Regions from separate parts of the Rhodococcus sp. NPDC057297 genome, predicted to be linked through region 1. Evidence: predicted binding sites of a transcription regulator. Region 1 holds the regulator's gene; the other holds the start of a gene.
The links. Region 1 encodes HspR, which represses chaperone genes until heat shock. Its sites were predicted from a motif close to ANNTGAGTNNNNNNNACTCANNT; they were not measured.
Positions count from the first base shown of each region.

Region 2: a site for HspR is predicted at 8,790-8,812, ahead of clpB (ATP-dependent chaperone ClpB). Genes of this name have one in related genera too.

Region 1 covers NZ_JBHUZE010000001.1:1,081,931-1,091,883, forward strand. Annotated here, with positions in the region: gene treS (maltose alpha-D-glucosyltransferase) at 1-1,209, opposite strand, end outside; gene ACFULT_RS05005 (Pro-kumamolisin, activation domain family protein) at 1,439-1,939, shown strand; gene dnaK (molecular chaperone DnaK) at 2,220-4,064, shown strand; gene grpE (nucleotide exchange factor GrpE) at 4,061-4,714, shown strand; gene dnaJ (molecular chaperone DnaJ) at 4,747-5,925, shown strand; gene ACFULT_RS05025 (heat shock protein transcriptional repressor HspR) at 5,925-6,359, shown strand; gene ACFULT_RS05030 (nitric oxide synthase oxygenase) at 6,552-7,691, opposite strand; gene ACFULT_RS05035 (globin domain-containing protein) at 8,050-9,210, shown strand; gene ACFULT_RS05040 (FAD-binding oxidoreductase) at 9,285-9,953, shown strand, end outside.
Region 2 covers NZ_JBHUZE010000003.1:396,887-406,839, forward strand. Annotated here, with positions in the region: gene ACFULT_RS11835 (GNAT family N-acetyltransferase) at 1-234, shown strand, start outside; gene ACFULT_RS11840 (Na+/H+ antiporter) at 266-2,131, shown strand; gene dinB (DNA polymerase IV) at 2,167-3,375, shown strand; gene ACFULT_RS11850 (cytochrome P450) at 3,361-4,755, opposite strand; gene ACFULT_RS11855 (TetR/AcrR family transcriptional regulator) at 4,841-5,416, shown strand; gene ACFULT_RS11860 (DUF2277 domain-containing protein) at 5,447-5,722, shown strand; gene mraY (phospho-N-acetylmuramoyl-pentapeptide-transferase) at 5,729-6,805, opposite strand; gene ACFULT_RS11870 (helix-turn-helix domain-containing protein) at 6,861-7,280, opposite strand; gene ACFULT_RS11875 (FAD-binding oxidoreductase) at 7,528-8,691, opposite strand; gene clpB (ATP-dependent chaperone ClpB) at 8,871-9,953, shown strand, end outside.

The DNA.
Region 1 (9,953 bases):
GTCGTACGACAGATCGGCGCCGTTGGTGCCCATGGCCTTGATGTCGTCGATCGTCAGATTCAGCTCCTGGAAGGTGAACCCTCCCATCTTGCGCACGACACTGGCGATCAGATGGTTCGCGGCCTCGGACAGGGGGTGCCCCTCGGACCAGCCAGGACCCTCGGCGCGGCGTTCGACACCCAGGAATCCGTTGGCGTCCAACCGAAGTGCACCCGCACCGAGATCGGCGATCGAATGGCACGCGTCGCCGATCACCAGGCGCATCCCCGCGAAAGACGGGTCCAGCCAGTTGATCGACGGTTGTCCCGCCTTGAAGTAATGCAGGTAGACCCAACGTCGCTCGACGCCGTCGACACCCACGACGGGCGCGGTTGCACTCCAGTTGGTTTCCTTGACGCCGAGTTCGTAGAAGATCACCCGCTGCAACTGGCCGATGATGTAGCCGGCGCGCGCGAGGTTGGCCTCGGCTTCCGCGTCGATGTTCTGGGAATCCGCCCCTGCGCGTACGCGGGGGAGCAGATGCCAGTCCTGCGGCTCGATCTCGACCATGTGGTAGATGCCCGGGTAATCCGCTACGGCCATCTCTGCGAGCCTGAAATCCGCGCCCTTGCCGGTGTGGCCGGGCACGATGTCGTCGATGACTGTTCCGTCGTACGCGGCCGCGACGACGCACAGGCGTCGGAACTCGTCCTCGGAGCCGAACGCCGGGTCGATCTGCATGCCGATGCGATCGAAGTGACCATCGACAGAGGGTGTCGGCCGCCAACCGTGAATGCCGCCCGCGACCTTGACCGGACCGGTGTGGACCGCAGTGATCCCGATGTCGGAGAACGCCTGCCACAGAGCCTCGTCGCCGAGGGTGCTGAGAAAGCTGGTGCGTGGCGCGTTGATCACGGAGATCGGGTACGCGGTGAACCAGACGGGTGCGCGCTCGACGGCGCCGCGCGGATTGGGGTCCGCATACGGGTTCTGCCACATGCTGCCCTTGCCGGAGAGTTGCTCGGCGATGAGTTTTGCGTCGCGCAGCATGGACTGCTCGGTCAGCCATTCGACGTATTCGGGGTTGTCGGCAGCAGGTTCGCCGTCCTGCGGCGTCGAACCGTTTCGGTTCGCTCGACGTACGGAGGGGCGTAGCGGCTTCGGTCTGGCCGGATAGAACTTCTCGTCGTAGGTGATCTCGCTCGGTTCGTGCTGCACTTCGGGATCCATGTGCCTCCGTAGCCTCGCTTTCTTCCAAACCCTACGTACCCGGCGCTGCTTCTGCAGAGTTCCCCGCATGCCCTGAAAATCGGGGGTCGAAACCGAATTACATGCGTGTAAGCCGAGACAACCGGTGTATCGGACCGTGTCCGTATCGAGACTGCCTGGTATGGAAAGTCCGCTTGTAATAGGTAATAGTTGAACGCAACAACAGCCACTTCAGTCACAGGAGTCACACATGCGTCGCATTGCCCGCACCACAGTCTTGGCCTCGACGGCCGTGTTCGCCGCCGCCGTCGGTGCGGTCGCCCTGGCGCCCATCGCGTCGGCCGAGCCCGAGCCGACGGCCCCCGAATTCGGATCCTCGGTCGCGGAATCGACCGACCTGGTCGTCACGCTCGGAACCACCTGTGTCGACAAGACCGCCGACAAGCCCGAGGACGGCAAGGTCGTCGCCCTCGAGGTGACGGTGAAGAACGTCGGCGAGAGCGATGCGGCGAACGTCTCGGTGAACTACGGAGCTATCCCGGCCCCCGCCGGCGCCGTCACCGAGGACAAGATCGTGAAGGGCGAGGACGCCACGATCACCGTCCCCAGTGGGGACGCGGCGTGGGTCTCCCGCCCCGCCGGAGCCGTGGCCTTCTCTCCCCAGCTCGACGCCAACTACGTGGACAACGTCAAGGTCGAGTTCCTGACCCTCGACTGCTCCCCGGCCGAACCCGTCGAGGACGGCGAGTAGAAGCTCTGCTCCCAGCCCGCACACCAGAGGGCGCACCGACTACGCACGACGAACTACGCCGCGACGAGCATCTGCCGTCGCGGCGTAGTGCTGTCCCCGCTCACATGAGAGCGCGGAGCGACCGGCCGGGAACAAATCTTCAACTGCCTCCGTTGGAGCTTTCGTAGCCTTGAGTGGATGGGGCTCAAGTCCGGTTTGACAGAAGTTGAAAACGTCTTGCAGACTTGAGTGCAGTTCGCTCAGCTAGGAACCAATCAAGCAACAAACAGGAGGAAACACTATGGCTCGTGCGGTCGGTATCGACCTCGGGACCACCAACTCGGTCGTGTCCGTCCTCGAGGGCGGCGAGCCGGTTGTGGTCGCCAACTCCGAGGGATCACGCACCACCCCGTCGATCGTCGCTTTCGCCAAGAACGGTGAAGTGCTGGTCGGCCAGCCCGCGAAGAACCAGGCGGTTACCAACGTCGACCGCACGATTCGCTCCGTCAAGCGCCACATCGGCACGGACTGGACCGTCTCGATCGACGACAAGAAGTACACCTCGCAGGAGATCTCCGCGCGTACGCTGCAGAAGCTGAAGCGCGACGCCGAGGCTTACCTGGGCGAGGAAATCACCGACGCGGTCATCACCGTTCCGGCCTACTTCGAGGACGCACAGCGCCAGGCGACCAAGGAAGCCGGCCAGATTGCAGGCCTCAACGTCCTGCGCATCGTCAACGAGCCCACCGCGGCTGCGCTGGCATACGGCCTGGACAAGGGCGACAGCGAGCAGACCATTCTGGTCTTCGACCTCGGTGGCGGCACCTTCGACGTCTCCCTGCTGGAAATCGGCGACGGCGTCGTCGAGGTCCGTGCGACGTCCGGTGACAACCACCTCGGTGGCGACGACTGGGACGAGCGCATCGTGACCTGGCTCGTGGACAAGTTCAAGGCTCAGAACGGCATCGATCTGACCAAGGACAAGATGGCCCTGCAGCGTCTGCGCGAGGCTGCGGAGAAGGCGAAGATCGAACTGTCCTCCGGGCAGAGCACCTCGATCAACCTCCCGTACATCACGGTCGACGGCGACAAGAACCCGCTGTTCCTCGACGAGCAGCTCAGCCGCTCCGAGTTCCAGAAGATCACCTCCGACCTGCTCGACCGCACCCGTGCGCCGTTCCAGGCAGTGGTCAAGGACTCCGGCATCGCCGTCAAGGACATCGACCACGTCGTGCTCGTCGGCGGTTCGACGCGTATGCCTGCCGTCTCCGAGCTGGTCAAGGAACTCTCCGGTGGACGCGAGCCCAACAAGGGCGTCAACCCGGACGAGGTCGTGGCCGTCGGTGCTGCACTGCAGGCCGGTGTGCTCAAGGGTGAGGTCAAGGACGTTCTGCTCCTCGACGTCACGCCGCTGTCCCTCGGCATCGAGACCAAGGGTGGCGTGATGACCAAGCTCATCGAGCGCAACACCACAATCCCGACGAAGCGGTCCGAGACCTTCACCACGGCTGACGACAATCAGCCTTCGGTGCAGATCCAGGTCTTCCAGGGTGAGCGCGAGATCGCCTCGCACAACAAGCTCCTCGGCTCCTTCGAGCTGACCGAGCTGCCCCCGGCTCCTCGCGGCGTCCCGCAGATCGAGGTCACCTTCGACATCGACGCCAACGGCATCGTGCACGTCACGGCCAAGGACAAGGGCACCGGCAAGGAAAACACGATCAAGATCCAGGACGGCTCCGGCCTGTCCAAGGAAGAGATCGACCGCATGGTCGCCGACGCGGAAGCTCACGCGGACGAGGACAAGGCTCGTCGCGAAGAGGCCGAGGTCCGCAACCAGGCCGAGTCGCTCGTTCACCAGACGGAGAAGTTCGTCAAGGACAACGAGGACAAGGTCGACGCAGAGCTCAAGGGACGCGTCGAGACGGCTATCGAAGAGGCCAAGTCGGCTCTCGCAGGCAGCGACATCTCGGCAGTCAAGGCCGCCGTGGAGAAGCTGTCCACCGAGTCACAGGCTCTCGGCACCGCCATCTACGAGGCTCAGGCCAAGGAGCAGGGCGGCGCAGAAGGCGGAGCTCAGGCTGCTGACGACGGTGTCGTCGACGCAGAAGTTGTCGACGAGCCCGCCGACGACGCGGAGAAGAAGTGAGCTCGCGCGACAGCGATCACGATCTGCAGCACACCGAGCAGGAACCGGTCACTTTCGTGGACAAGCGAAAGATCGATCCCGAGACCGGTGAGCCTCGGGAGGGTGACGCAGTACCGGAGCCCCTCGCGGGCACCGGCACTGCGCCCCAGCCCGACTCGGTGGACGACGAGGGCATCGAAGCAGAGGTGGTCGTCGACCCGCGCGATACGCAGGTCTCCGAACTCACTGCAGATCTGCAGCGAGTGTCGGCGGAGTACGCCAACTACCGGCGTCGGACCGACCGGGAGAAGCAGACGGGCGCGGAGAACGCCAAGGCGTCCGTCGTGTCCCAGCTTCTTCCCGTCCTCGACGATCTCGAGCGTGCGCGTCAGCACGGTGATCTCGAGACCGGGCCGCTGAAGTCGGTGGCGGACAAGTTGGCAGGAGTGTTCGCCAACATCGGTCTGACCACGTTCGGCGCCGAGGGCGACGCGTTCGACCCGGCGATCCACGAGGCCGTCTCGCACGAGGGCGACGGAAGCAATCCCGTCGTCGGAACCCTGATGCGTCCGGGTTACAAGCTCGGCGAGCGGGTTCTGCGGACAGCCATGGTCGGCGTCGTCGACGATGCTGGACAGCACTCGGATGCGCCTGCATCCGACGAGCAGTAAAAAAGAGATAGCGCGGAAGGAGGAAACGCCCGGTGAGCCAGCGGGAGTGGATCGAGAAGGACTTCTACAAGGAGCTGGGCGTTTCCTCCAGCGCATCTGCAGAAGAGATCAAGAAGGCGTACCGCAAGTTGGCGCGGGACAATCACCCCGACGCCAACCCCGGAAACGCCAAGGCCGAGGAGAAGTTCAAGGCCGTCAGTGAGGCCAATGCGGTCCTGACGGACCCGGCCAAACGCAAGGAGTACGACGAGGCCAGGCGGCTGTTCGCGTCGGGCGGCTTCGGTCGCCAGGGCGCCGGCGGATTCAATCCTGGTGCAGGCGGATTCGGCGGCGGTGGGCAAACGTTCGACGTCGGCGACATCTTCGGTCAAGGTGGCGGCGACGGCGGTATCGGCGACCTGTTCGGTGGCCTGTTCAACCGCGGCGGCACTCAGCAGCGCACCGCGAGCAGTCGTCCGCGACGCGGAAGCGACGTCGAGACCGAGACCACTCTCGGTTTCCGTGAAGCCACGCAAGGTGTGACGGTTCCGCTACGTCTGACCAGTCCGTCGTCCTGCACCACCTGCCACGGCAGCGGTGCCAAGCCCGGAACCAGTCCGCGGGTGTGCCCCAAGTGCAATGGCGCGGGCGTGATCAACCGCAACCAGGGAGCGTTCGGGTTCAGCGAGCCGTGCGACGACTGCCGCGGAACCGGTTCGATCATCGACGACCCGTGCGCCGACTGCCGCGGAACCGGCGTACAGAACCGCACCCGCACGATCACCGTGCGCGTGCCACCGGGCGTGTCCGACGGCCAGAAGATCCGTCTCGCAGGCCAAGGTGAAGCCGGACTCCGCGGAGCTCCGTCGGGTGACCTGTTCGTCACGGTGCGCGTGCGCGCGGACAAGGTGTTCGGACGAGACGGCGACAATCTGACGGTCACCGTCCCGGTCAGCTACGGCGAGTTGGTACTCGGAACCACGCTGTCGGTTCCCACGCTCGACGGCCGCGTCGGAGTGAAGGTGCCGCCGGGAACTGTCGACGGTCGGGTGCTGCGCGTCCGCGGACGCGGTGTTCCGAAGAAGACAGGAACTCCCGGTGACCTGATGGTCACGGTCAAGGTCGCGGTCCCGCAGAAGCTCGACGACCCGGCCACCGAAGCATTGCACGCTTATCTGGAAGCCGAGAAGGCCAGCGGATTCGACCCGCGGGCCGGGTGGGCAGGTGCGTAATGACTGTTCCTCCTGGCGGGGGTTCGGGCCAGGGTAATTCTGGCCATTCCGCAGGCTCCACTCCCGGTGACCCCGACGCTCAGGTCTTCGTCATCTCGGTGGCGGCCCAGCTCGCGGGAATGCACGCACAGACGCTGCGCACCTACGACCGCCTGGGTCTGGTCACCCCGCACCGGACCACCGGCGGTGGGCGTCGGTATTCGCCGCGTGACGTCGCGTTGCTCCGCGAGGTGCAGCGACTGTCGCAGGACGAAGGCGTCAACCTGGCCGGTATCAAGCGCATCATCGAGCTGACCAATCAGGTCGAGGCTCTGCAGGCTCGGGTGTCCGAGCTGGCGCAGGAACTGGCGAACGTCCACGCGAGCTACCGCCGCGACCTGGTACCGGTTCAGCGGAACGCCCTCGTCGTCTGGAAACCGCGCAACCAGCGCTGACAACCGACCCACGCTCGCCGACGCCTGTGCGTCGGCGAGCTTTTTCGTGCCCGGGCCCCGGCTGCATCGGCACTCGGCCCCGGCTGCGCGGGTTTCAGTGGGTGCGCGTGCTGCAACAGGTGCTTGGGCTGGAACCCACGCGTTCACCCCCGGTTGGTGACCGACTGAGTCGTTCGGTCACTCGGCCTTGCATCACCCGAACGGGCAACCCGACGCCCCGCGGGAGACGAAGTTGGGTCGGATGTCCATGTCGGGTGGGTCGTAGAGCCGGTGGAAGGTCGGGGTGATGCCGGACGACATGGGCGGGTTGATCCACGACCAGTCCGTCGGGCAGGTGCGTCCGGCTCGGGCTTCGCGGTCGACGTGGTCGACGAACTGCTTGGCGACGGTGTGGTGATCCACCATGTAGGCGCCGGTTTCGCGGAAACTGTGGATGACGGCTCGGTTGAGTTCGACGAGCGCGCGGTCCCGCCACAGTGTCCGTTCGGAGCTCATGTCGAGGCGTAGTTTCTTGGCGATGGTGGGGAGCATGTCGTAGCGGTCGGTGTCGCTGAAGTTGCGTGCGCCCACTTCGGTGTTGACGTACCAGCCGTTGAACGGTGCACAGGGGTAGCGGACGCCGCCGATCTCGAGGTCCATGTTGGAGACGGCGGGTACGGCGTGCCATTTGAGCCCGAGGCCCGCGAACCAGCGGTAGTTGGGGTGGACGAGGTCGACCTCGAGGACGAGGTCGCGGGGGACGTCGAACCAGCGGATCGGCTCGTCGGGCGTGGAGATCATCAGTGGCAGTACGTCGAATGCGGTGCCCTCGCCGCGCCATCCGAGCCGCTGTGCCAGGGCGGTGAGTTCGAGGTGCGCGGGGTCGCCGGTGATCGTGCCGTCGTCGGCGCGGTAGCCGGCGTAGCGGATGAGTTGGGGGCTGATGATCCGGTATTCGCGGCCGTCGGGCAGGGGCGGCGGGCCGACGGTGACGATGGATTGCAGTGCGCCGCCGTTGGTCGCGACGCGGAGGTGTTCGAAGCAGGCGTCGGCGATGTCCTGTGCCGTGGTGGCGTGTCGTGCGTCGATCAGCTTGAGAGTCCGCCAGTGTTTGCGTCCGACGCACCGCGCGTGGTTTCGCCACGCCAGTTTGGCGCCGATGAGGATCTCCTCGGCGGATTGAACGTAGGTGCCCGTGGCACGGAGCTCGGCGAGCGCCTGCGTTGCCCGAGCGGCGGGTAGGTGCTGCAGTTCCGGTTGATCGAAGAACTCGCGGCACTCGGCGAGTCGCGCGCTCAGGCCCGGATCCTCGATACGTGGCCCGACTTTCCGATCGTTCGCTGGTTCCTTCACATCCGCCCCGACAGCGACAGTCACGTTTTGCCTACCCCGTTTCGATCGGCACCGCTGAATGATCTTGTTTCGACGCAACCGAATCCTAGGTCCTCGAACTGTCGGTGAAAAGGCCTGTAAATCGATGCGACTCAATCGATTTCGACCTTCGGGTCGGTTATCGGCGAAGACGGCAAGCTATTTCCCGGTTAACGCAGCCAAAGCGGGTCGGACGAATTCGCTCGGTGAGTCATGTCCGAGTCCCTGGGTTAGACTGCCTGGAAATCACGGCGGTCGAGAAACTAGTGCCGACTGCCTTGGCGCACGTCCGGGTAGACGTCGGACGCCGACTTCTACGCGGTGAGGGGGCCTTCGAGAGATGGATGCTCGGGCGATTTCGCTTGTGAGAACCACGTTCAAAGCGGTCGCGGCTGTCGACGGTGGTCCGGAGAAGCTGACGCGCTCGTTCTACGCCATTCTGTTCGCTCGCAATCCCGAGGTGCGGGACTTCTTCCCCGCGTCGATGGAGTCCCAGCGGGACAAGTTGGTGACGGCGATCGCCTATGCCATAGACCAGCTCGAAGATCTCGATCGTCTGCTGCCGTTCCTGGCGCAGCTCGGCCGCGATCACCGCAAGTACGGGATCGTCGATGCGCACTACGCGGCCGTCGGAGATGCACTGATCACGGCCTTGGAGCAGTTCGCCGGCAACGAGATCTGGACCGACGAGGTCGACGCCGCCTGGCGCGAGGTCATCGCGGTGATGGCGGGCACGATGATGGAAGCCGCGGAGGCCGACGACGGACCGCCGGTATGGCAGGGCACCGTCGTCGAACATCTGCGTGTTCTCGACGACGTGTCGATCGTGCGGCTCATGCTCGACGAACCGCTGGATTACAGCGCCGGACAGTACGTCAGCGTGTCGATTCCGAGTCGTCCGCGCATGTGGCGATATCTATCGCCTGCAATTCCCGCGAACGCGGCGGGCGAGATCGAATTCCACATCCGGCGCGTCACCGGCGGGTGGGTCAGTCCGGCACTCGTAGGAAGCACCTCGGTCGGGGACCGATGGACCATCGGCGCGCCCCTCGGCAGCATGACGCGGCACAGCGCGCCCGGTCGTGACCGTCTCCTCATCGCATCGGGCACGGGAATTGCGCCGCTGCGCGCGCAGCTCATGGAGATGGCCACCAAGGCCGACAACCCGTCCGTCCACGTCTTCTACAGCGGCCGCTACCCGTGCGACCTCTACGATCTGCAGACTCTGCAGCAGATCGCGGCGATCAATCCGTGGCTGTCCGTCGTCGGGATCGTCGAGGAAGAGACAGATCCGTGGTGGTACGACGGCCCGCAGTACCGGGACCATCTCGGTGGCTCGTCGCCGATCGTCGGGCAGGTCGGGAAGGTCGTCGCGGAGTTCGGATCATGGGACGGGCGCGACATTCAGATCGTCGGCTCGCCTTCGATGATCAACACCACCAAATTCCGCCTGCAGGGCGCAGGAGTCGACCTCTCCCTCGTCCGCCACGACCCTTGGTGACCGGTCCTTGTTGCAGCCTCGACTGGGTCATTCCGCAGGCTCCACTCCCGCCCCTCGCCGCATAGTCTGGACACATGCAGACGTGGAAAGCCGAGGTGGTGCAGTACCACCGGTTGCGCAACGACCTGGCCGTGGTTCGACTCGAAGGTGAGGCAATACCTTTCGAGGCAGGTCAGTCGCTCGATGTCACCGTTCCGCAGAATGCGCGGCTGAGTCGCCGGTACTCGTCGGCGCTGCCGCCGTCGCTCGACGGAAAGTTGGAATTCCACGTCCGGGCCGTCCCGGCAGGGTGGGTCAGCGGCTCGATCGTCAACGAGACGAGGCCGGGTGACGTGTGGACGCTCCGCGATCCCGCGGGCAGTCTGAAGGTCGACCACTCCGGGCGCGACGTCGTGATGATCGCAGGCGGCACCGGGCTCGCACCGCTGCGTGCGCTTGTTCTGCATCTGTCCCGGCGGGAAACACCGCCGAACGTGACGCTGTACGTCGGTGGGCGTTCACCACGCGACCTCTATGCGGCCGACCTACTGTGGATATTGGCGTCCGAACTGCCGTGGCTTACCGTCGTTCCCGTCGTGGATCAGTTGACGGATCCGTGGGCTCCCGACCGCTGGCACGATGCCATCGGAGCCGAGATTGTCGGTGTCGCAGAGATGTTCGGCCCCGAGCACTGCTGGGAGGGCAGTCTGGCCGATGTCATGAGTGTGCAGCAGCCGTTCCTCGACTCCCAGGTGCTTGTCTGC
Region 2 (9,953 bases), on a different contig from region 1:
GCATCCGAGATCCACCGTGGCCGCGGAACACGATTGATCGCAGCGTTCGCGGAGGACACCTTCCGGGCCTATCCGTCGTCGGACAGCATCATCGTTCCGGTCGTCGCGGGCAACCGTCAGTCGTGGCGGGCGTTGGAGAAAGCCGGGTTTCGGCGCATCGGCGAAGCCGAGCTCGAAGCGGACAATCCGATCGACCCACCGCTGCACTACGTGCAGCGCCTGGACCGCGTCTGACGGACACCGAGGGCGGGAGCACAATCTCCTCATGGAGATTGCTGTCCTGCTCGTCGTGCTCGCGATCGGCGTCCTCGCCGTCGCGGCACTCGCCGAACGACTCGACGTCCCGGCGCCGCTGCTGCTGATTCTGGTGGGTGCCGCGGCGTCGTACGTTCCCGGCGTCCCCGAGATCCATCTCGAACCGGAGGTGGTCCTTCTCGGCCTGCTGCCGCCACTGCTGTACGCCACGGCAATTCAATCGTCATTGGTCGACTTCAATGCCAACCGACGGTCGATTCTGCTGCTGTCGATCGTTCTGGTGATCGCGACGACGTTCGGCATCGGTGCCGTCGTACATGCGCTTCTCCCGGGCATCTCGTGGCCGGCGGCGTTGGCGATCGGGGCCGTCGTCGCACCTCCGGACGCCGTCGCGGCCACCGCGATCGGCCGCCGCATCGGACTGCCTCGTCGAGTCGTCACCATCCTCGAAGGAGAGTCTCTGCTCAACGACGCCACCGCGTTGGTCGCGCTGAGCACGGCGATCTTCGCCCTCGGGCATTCGGTTCACGTCGGTCAGGTCGGACTGGACTTCCTCGTGGCTGCAGGTGGGGGCGTTGCCATCGGTCTGGTGACCTTCCTGGTCGTCGCGAAACTGCGTCGGCGATTGACCAATCCTGTTCTCGACACCGCCATTTCGTTCATCGTCCCGTTCGCCGCGTACCTTCTCGCCGAGGAGGTGCACGCGTCGGGTGTGCTCGCCGTCGTCGTCGCGGGGCTTCTGCTGGGGCACAAGGCGCCCATTCTGCAGTCCGCGCAGTCGCGGATCGCCGAGCGAATCAACTGGCGAACCATCGCCTACATCCTCGAGAACGCCGTCTTCCTGTTGATCGGTCTGCAGGCGTCGTGGCTGCTCCGCGACGTCGGGACCAGTGCGTTGCCCGCCACGACCATCGTCGCCGTCTGCGCCGCGACACTCGTCGGCGTCATCGCGATTCGTATGGTGTGGGTGTTCGTCGCGCGCTTCGCGTTGATTCACCCCGGCGCCGACGCGTCGACCGGTGTGGTCCCGTCCTGGCGCTACACGCTCCTGATCGGGTGGGCCGGGATGCGCGGAGTGGTGACGCTGGCCGCCGCGTTCGTGATCCCCTTGGGGACGGAGTACCGCGAAATTCTGCTGCTGATCGCCTTCACCGTGGTCGCAGGAACCCTGTTCGTGCAGGGCCTCACGTTGCCTGTCCTCGCACGCCTGTTGAAGGTGCCGTCGCCGGACCCGATGGACGACGCGTTGGCGCGAGCGACCCTGCTGCAGCAGGCGTCGAAGGCCGGGGAGAAGGCACTGGACGAGCTCGAGTACGACGATCCGCACGGAGTGGAAGCCCTGGTCCGCCAGCGCGTCGAGCAGCGGAATTTCTCGGCGTGGGAACGGCTCGGTACCACCGCCGAACAGGAGACCCCGAGCGAGCTGTACGCGCGGGTCCGTCTGACGATGATCGAGGCCGAGCGTGCCCGGATCCTGGAGATCAGAAGCACCGGCACCGTCCCGTCCGAGGTGGTCGGCGAGGTTCTCGCCATGCTCGACGTCGAGGAGTCGATGATCGACATCGCAAGCGAGGACCGTAGCGAGATCAAGGTGTCCAATGCGCGGCGCGTCCACCCCGGGTCCGGGTGCGAGGAACTGGACCGATACCCGGTGGCGGAGAACCTGTCCGACGGTACGTGCCATGAATGCATCCGCGAGGGGACGGAATGGGTCGCCCTGCGGCAGTGCCTCGAATGCGGCAACGTCGCCTGCTGCGACTCGTCGCCCAAACGACACGCAACGGCCCACTTCCACGCCACGACGCACCCCGTCATGGAGTCCGCCGAACCCGGTGAGAACTGGCGCTGGTGCTACATCCACCACGTCACTGCCTGAGAAAGTTCGTACCTGTCGGACCGTCGTGCGAACATATGTTCGTGATCATGCATGCCGATCTCGACTCGTTCTACGCGTCGGTCGAGCAGAGGGACGACCCGCGCCTGAGGGGAAGACCAGTCCTCGTGGGCGGCGGTGTCGTGCTCGCGGCAAGCTACGAGGCGAAGGCCTTCGGAGTGCGTACCCCCATGAGCGGGTCGCAGGCACGCGCATTGTGCCGCGACGCCGTCGTCGTTCCTCCCAGGATGGACGCCTACATCGAGGCGAGCAAGGCCGTCTTCGAGATCTTCCGCGACACCACCCCGCTCGTCGAGGGGATCTCGGTGGACGAGGCGTTCCTCGACGTCACCGGTCTGGGAAAGATCCGCGGCACTCCGGTGCAGGTGGCCCAGCGGCTCAGACGCGAGGTCAAGGAGAAGGTCGGGCTGCCCATCACGGTCGGCATCGCGAGCACCAAGTTCCTCGCGAAGGTCGCCAGTGCAGTCGGCAAGCCCGACGGCCTCCTGCTCGTCGAGCCGGGCCGTGAGCTCGAGTTCCTGCATCCACTGAAGATCGAGCGGTTGTGGGGCGTGGGGAAGGTGACCGCAGAGAAGCTGCACGCCTTCGACATCGTCACCGTCGGTGACATCGCCGCGCAGTCGGAGGCGTCGATCGTCTCGATTCTGGGGAAGGGCGCCGGGCATCACCTGTACTCGTTGGCCAACAACCGCGATCCCCGACGCGTGCAGACCTACCGCGGACGCAGCTCGATCGGCGCCCAGCACGCACTCGGGCGTGGCCCCACATCACCGAAGGACGTCGAGGCGTCGCTCATCGCTCTGGTGGACCGCGTGACGCAGCGTATGCGTGCCGCCGAGCGAACGGGCCGTACGGTCGTCCTTCGGCTTCGGTTCGCGGACTTCACCAAGATCACGCGCTCGCACACACTGAACCGGGCAACAGCGGACACTCGGGACATTCTCGATGCCGCCCTCGCGTTGCTGCGTGACGCTGCGCCGCTGATCGCGGATCAGGGCATTACGCTGGTCGGGGTGACCGTCGCCAACATCGAGCGCACCGGTGCCGAGCAGCTCGAGCTGCAGTTCGATGCGGCACCGCGCAGCGGGGTACAGGACGCGCCGAGCGCCTCGGCGTTGGACATCGCTCTCGACGGTGTGCACAGCAAATTCGGGAAGAAGGCGCTGACCAGAGGGGTACTGCTGGGCCGTGACTCCGGACTGTCCGTGCCGCTACTTCCGGATTGACACCGTCAGCCGGAAGTCCTTCGGCATCAGCGTCAGCCGCTCCTCGACCTTCAGGCGATACGCCGGATCTGCGTGAAAATCGAACTGCTGCAGCAACGTTCCGAGTACCAGGACGGCCTCGTGAATGGCGAATTGTCTGCCGATGCAGGCGCGTTCGCCGGTGCCCCAGGGCTTGTAGACGTGGCCCGGACGTGAGCGCACCTCGGCCGAGACGAAGCGGTCGGGATCGAACACCTCGGGGTTCTCACCCCAGACCGGGTCGCGATGCAACCCGGGAATCAGCACGAATGCCCAATCGCCCTTCTTCATCTCGTGCACGCCGCCGATGACAGTGTCCTCCCTGGCCTCTCGCGCGAATGCAGGCGCCGTCGGCCACAACCGCAAGGTCTCGTCCAGTACTCGCCGGACGTAGCGCAGCTTGGGTATCTGCTCGAACGACGGTGCTTCACCGCCCCAGACCTCGTCGACCTCCGCGCGTGCGGCGTCCAGTACATCCGGATTGTTCGCGAGGTAGTAGAGGGCGAACGAGAGTGCCCCCGAGGTGGTCTCGTGGCCTGCGATCAGAAAGGTCAGTATCTGCTGGCGAATGTTCACTTCGCTCAGCGCATTCGGGTTTCCGGAATCACGCGCGGCGTCCAGCATGATCTCGAGCAGATCTGCATGGGCGCCCGGTGTGGAACGTTCGTCGCGGCGGGTACGCACGATGTCGTCGAGGACCTGCTCGAGGTAACGCTGATTCGCGAGGTTGCGCCGGTCGGCTTTCTTGAAGACGAGGTTCGCCAACCAGGGGATGGGAACGATCTCGCGACGCTGATTGTGCGAGAGCACTCCGACCATCGCGTCGACGAAGGGGTGGGGTTTGCTTCGGCTGAAGGAATCGAAACCGTAGCTGAACCCGGTGCGTCCGATGGTGTCGAGCGTCAGCTTCGTCATGTCCGAGGAGACGTCCACGGAGGTCTGCGAACGCCAGTGTGCCGCAAGCTCGGACGCGACGGTGAGCATGATGTCGTGGTATCCGCGCATGGCGCTCTGAGCGAACGCGGGGCGCAGGAGGTCGTGTGCCTTCTGCCAGTTCGGTTCGTGAGAGTAGGCAGTGAACAGTCCGTCACCGCCGACGGATCTGAGGCCTTCGATCGCGGGGGAGACGTGCTTGACGAATCTGGACTCGTCGCACAGTTCCCCGGCGAGGTCGGCGCCGGAGACGAGCACGTAGCGGCGACCGAGGACGACCCGCTCGAAAATCGGGCCGAGCCGAGCGGCGAGTGCCATCGAGTCCTGAACCGGCGTCGACGCGTGGGCGCCGACGACGTCGCCCAGGATGGGCAGACGCCGGGGCGGATGGGGGAGAGCCGGGCTGCGTACTCCGACGTCGACGACCATGGGTGACCTCTCCGCTCGTTACTGAACTCGGATACAACAACGAACGTACTCACTACTGAATCCGTGTCAAGTAGCATCGCGGATGATGAACGGCGTTCGAAAACGACTCTCTCCTGACCTGCGGCGCGCGCAACTACTCGACATCGGGTCGAAGCTGTTCGCCGACAGGCCCTACGACGAGGTCTGGATAGAGGAGGTCGCCGACCTGGCGGGGGTGTCACGTGGCCTGATGTACCACTACTTCGCGTCCAAGCGAGATTTCTTCGCGGAGATCATGAGGGTCGAGTCCGCGCGCATTCTCGACACGACCGCACCGGATACATCACTGCCGGTGGCGGATCAGGTTGCGGCCGGCCTCGACGCCTACATTCGCTACACCGTCGAACACGAACACGGCGTCCGGGCCATCAACCGCGGTGCCATGCTGGGCGACGCGGAAATCCAGGCCATCCTCAGCGACGAACTGGAAGTGCAGCAGCAGCGGATTCTGGCCGCGCTGCCCGCCGAGATTCGCGAGGACGAGATCACCCGTACGGCGCTGCGTGGCTGGGTGTCGTTCGTGCGTGCGGTCTGCATGGACTGGCTCGATCGCCGGTCCATCAGCGAGGACGAGGTCAAGCAGCTGTGCCTGCGTGCACTCGACGGGCTGCTCAGGACGTGAAGACCGGCAGAAAAGTCTATCGTGGCTGGTATGTGCCGAAACATCACCACCCTGCGCGGGCTTGAACCGCACGCGACGGACGAGGAGATCGAGGCTGCGGCCCGGCAGTACGTCCGTAAGATCAGTGGCGTTCAGAAGACGTCCGACGCCACCCGCGATGCATTCGAGATCGCAGTTGCCGAGGTCACCGCGACGACTCATCGACTGCTCGACGCGCTTCCCGAGCGTCGCCAGCCGCCACCGACTGTTCCGCCGCTGCGTCGCCCGGAAGTTCAGGCGCGGATTGCGGCGAAAGCCGCAGGCTGATCGATATCAGCCGACCGCCGACAGGTACTCGCTGTAGAACAGCCCCATACCGAGTGCCGAGGCGATGGCTGCCATCAACCACAGCCGGATGATGACGGTGGTCTCCGGCCAACTCGCGAGCTCGAAGTGATGATGGATCGGTGCCATGCGGAAGACGCGAACACCGTTGGTACGGAAGGTCGCGACCTGGATGACGACCGACGCGGCCTCGACGACGAACAATGCGCCGATCGCAACGGCGAGCAGTTCCGTCTTGGTGACCACGGACAGGCCCGCGAGCAGACCGCCGAGGGCGAGCGATCCCGTGTCACCCATGAAGATCTTCGCGGGCGCGGCGTTCCACCACAGGAAGCCGATGCATGCACCGGCAGCGGCGGCACAGACGATCGCGAGGTCGAGAGGATCCCGCACGTCGTAACACCCGACGCGCGGGTCGGTGCTGCAGGACTGCCGGTACTGCCAGAACGTGATCACGGTGTAGGCGCCCAGCGCCAGCGCCATCGATCCCGCGGCCAAGCCGTCGAGTCCGTCGGTCAGATTCACTGCATTCGACCAGGCCACGACCAGGACGCAGATGAAGCCGACGAACAACAGCGTCGGCATGTACACGATGGCGAAGTCGCGCACGTAGGACAGGTTTCGGCTGCCGGGTGTCACCGCATTGCTGTCCGGAAAGCGAAGAACGAGAAGCGCGAACACGACCGCAGCACCGATCTGACCGACGTACTTGGCTCGCGCGGTCAATCCGAGGTTCCGCTTGTTTCGCAGGCTCGTGTAGTCGTCGACGAATCCGACGATGCCGAGGGCCGTCGTCAGACCCAGCACGAGCAAGGCCGACGCCGACGGGCCGCCACCGTCGTATGCGATGCCGACCACGTGCGCACCGCCGTATCCGACCCACAGTGCGACGAGGATCGCGACGCCGCCCATCGTCGGCGTTCCGCGCTTCGACTGATGACTCGCCGGTCCTTCCAGGCGAATCTCCTGGCCGAAGCCCTGCTTCGAGAACTGGCGGATCAGCATCGGGGTGAGCAGAATCGAGACCGCGAGAGCTATTCCACCCGCGAAGAGAATCAAGATCACCGCGCGTCATCCCCCTGATCGTCTGGCTGCAGTTACTACCCGGTTATCAGTCGAGTCAGCGCGTGCTGTCCGGAGGAATCTCCGGAAGCCCCTCACTCGCGCGCAGTTTCTCGGCCATCGAACTCAGTAGATTCTGGGACTCCTCGGACAGGTCGAACGCACGCGCCGACAGACGCTTGAGGCCGTAACCTTCGAGCTGAGTCACCAACTCGAGGTCGTGATCGATCTTGCGCGCGTAGATGTCGTTGAAGAAGTAGTCCGGCTTCACCTTGAAGAACCGGGCGAGAGCAGCAACGGTGTCGTTCGACGGATTCGTCCGCTGACCGGACCGCAGTTGGGAAATGTAGGGCTTGGAAATCTGGTGGCCGTGCTCGGCGAGCGCATCGGCGACTTCTGCATTGGTGTGGGGCTTACGGCCAGGTGGATGCACCGTGTTGAACAGACTGTTCAACCGTGCCGCGAAGTCTGCAGGCATCGGGATCTACTCTCACCCTTCTCGGTATGACCGGGCCGTCCTCATTGCGGCCCGCGAACGATAACGAGTAGGTAACCACATTCTGGGCCGACTGGCGGTTTCGGCGCGACGAACGGTAGAACGTGTTGCTTTCGGATCGGGCACCAGGAAAAAGGGGAGCCCAGCGCGGCCTTGCCGTCGACGACGTCATTCGAACGATCGACGGGGCACGGAAGGGGGCGCAGGCAGTTTGCCGAGCGTTAACTGCTCACAGCGGATCGTGCTGCACGTGCTCCATCGGAGTGCCGACCTTGCGCAGCGCGTACAGCGTGGTCCGCACCATCGACGGCGAACCGCAGATCTGAATCTGCCGGTCCGCCCACGAGCCGAACTGTGTCACGACTTTTCCGATGGGTCCGTGCAGTCGATGATGCATGCCCCACGGCAGCTCCGGCGTCGGCCCGGAATGCCACCACGGATTCTCGTCCTCCTCGGTCACCGGAACCACCGTCAGCCACGGGTTGGACAGCGACAGTTGCCACAAGGTCTCGGCGTCGTACAGATCCCTGGGATACGTACCGCTGACGAACAGGTGGACCCGCGGGTTGCGGCTACGGCGCGCCATGTCCATCACCTGTGCGCGCAGCGGCGCCAGGCCGGTGCCGCCCGCGATCATCAGGACGTCTTCGTCGATGCCACGGTCTATCTGCAACCCGCCCAGGGGAGGGCTGACTGCCCACCGATCTCCGACGACCGACTCGGTCACCATGGCGGGAGACACCCAGCCGCCGGACACTCGACGAACGTGAAACTCGATCTCCCCCTGTGGATTGCACGGAATCGCCGGCGACAGGTAGCGCCAGAGTTTGGGGCGTTGCGGAATCTGCACGCTCACGTACTGCCCCGGGTAATAGTGGATGCCCTCGTCGAGTTGGAGGCGAACGATCGCGAGATCGTCGAGCACGCGTTGATGTTCGACGATCGTGGCGCCCCAGTACGGCGGCAATTCGTCGGAGTCGGCGGCGACGGCCATGTTGTCGGTGACGAGCGCAAGCGTCCGATGCCAGGCGTCCTCGACTTCGTCCGTCCACACCTCGTTGCCGACGAAATTGCGGAACGCCGAGATCAGGGCCGAGGCGCCAGCGCGGAAGTGGGTGCCGTCGACGCCGTGCTTGCGGTGGTCTCGGCCCAGCTGCTGAAGGAACGACTCGACGCGCTCGTTCCTGTCGAGATTGTCGAAGATGTAGGCCAGCGCGCGGACGAAATGGTCGCGTTGCTGGTCCATCGACGCCGGGAAGAACGCCCGGAACTCCGGATGGTCGACGAAGAGCTGAGCATAGAACGACCGTGCGAGAAGCGCCGGACCGTTCTCAGCGGCCAGAACGGACTTGAAACCGGCGCGAACCAGGGAGATCGCCCGAGCGTCGAGCATAGATCAACCTCCGCCGCAGCTAGACGGTTCCAAAGTAGACCGCCCGAGGGTATCCCGATTACCTACCGCTGGCCACAGAAGAAATCTGAGAAAATCAGACTTGAGCGGAACAGACTCAAGTTTTGATACGTTGTACCCACCGACATCAATTTTTTCTCCCAGTAGAAAGCAGGTGACCGGTGGACAGTTTCACCCCCACCACGAAGACGCAGGCCGCACTCAGTGCCGCTCTGCAGGCCGCATCCGCGGCTGGAAACCCGGACATCCGTCCGGCGCATTTGTTGGTGGCGTTGCTCGATCAGACCGACGGCATCGCCTCCCCCCTGTTGAAGGCTGTCGGCGTCGATCCTGCGACAGTGCGCGGTGAAGCTCGCACCCTGGTCGATCGACTCCCGTCGGCAACCGGATCCACCACGACTCCGCAACTGGGCCGCGAAGCGCTGGCGGCCATCACGGCTGCGCAGAACCTCGCTACCGAACTCGACGACGAGTACGTCTCCACCGAGCACCTCATGGTCGGACTCGCGACCGGTGACAGTGATGTCGCCAAGCTCCTGACCGGCCACGGCGCCGGACCGAACGAGCTGCGCGACGCCTTCCAGACGGTCCGCGGCAGCGCGCGCGTCACCAGTGCCGATCCCGAGAGCACCTACCAGGCGCTCGAGAAGTACAGCACCGACCTGACCGCCCGTGCCCGCGAAGGTCAGCTCGACCCGGTCATCGGCCGCGACACCGAAATTCGTCGAGTCGTCCAGGTCCTGTCTCGCCGCACCAAGAACAACCCGGTTCTCATCGGTGAGCCCGGCGTCGGCAAGACCGCCATCGTCGAAGGCCTCGCGCAACGCATCATCGCCGGCGACGTGCCGGAGAGCCTGCGCGGTAAGACCGTCGTCTCGCTCGACCTGGGCTCGATGGTCGCCGGCGCGAAATACCGCGGTGAATTCGAGGAGCGGCTCAAGGCCGTGCTCGACGACATCAAGAACTCGGCAGGCCAGGTCATCACCTTCATCGATGAGCTCCACACCATCGTCGGAGCAGGCGCGACCGGTGAGTCCGCGATGGATGCCGGCAACATGATCAAACCGATGCTCGCGCGCGGCGAACTGCGGCTCGTCGGTGCGACCACGTTGGAGGAGTACCGCAAGTACATCGAGAAGGACGCAGCGCTCGAGCGTCGATTCCAGCAGGTCTACGTCGGCGAACCGTCCGTCGAGGACACTGTCGGAATCCTGCGTGGGCTCAAGGAGCGCTACGAGGTGCAC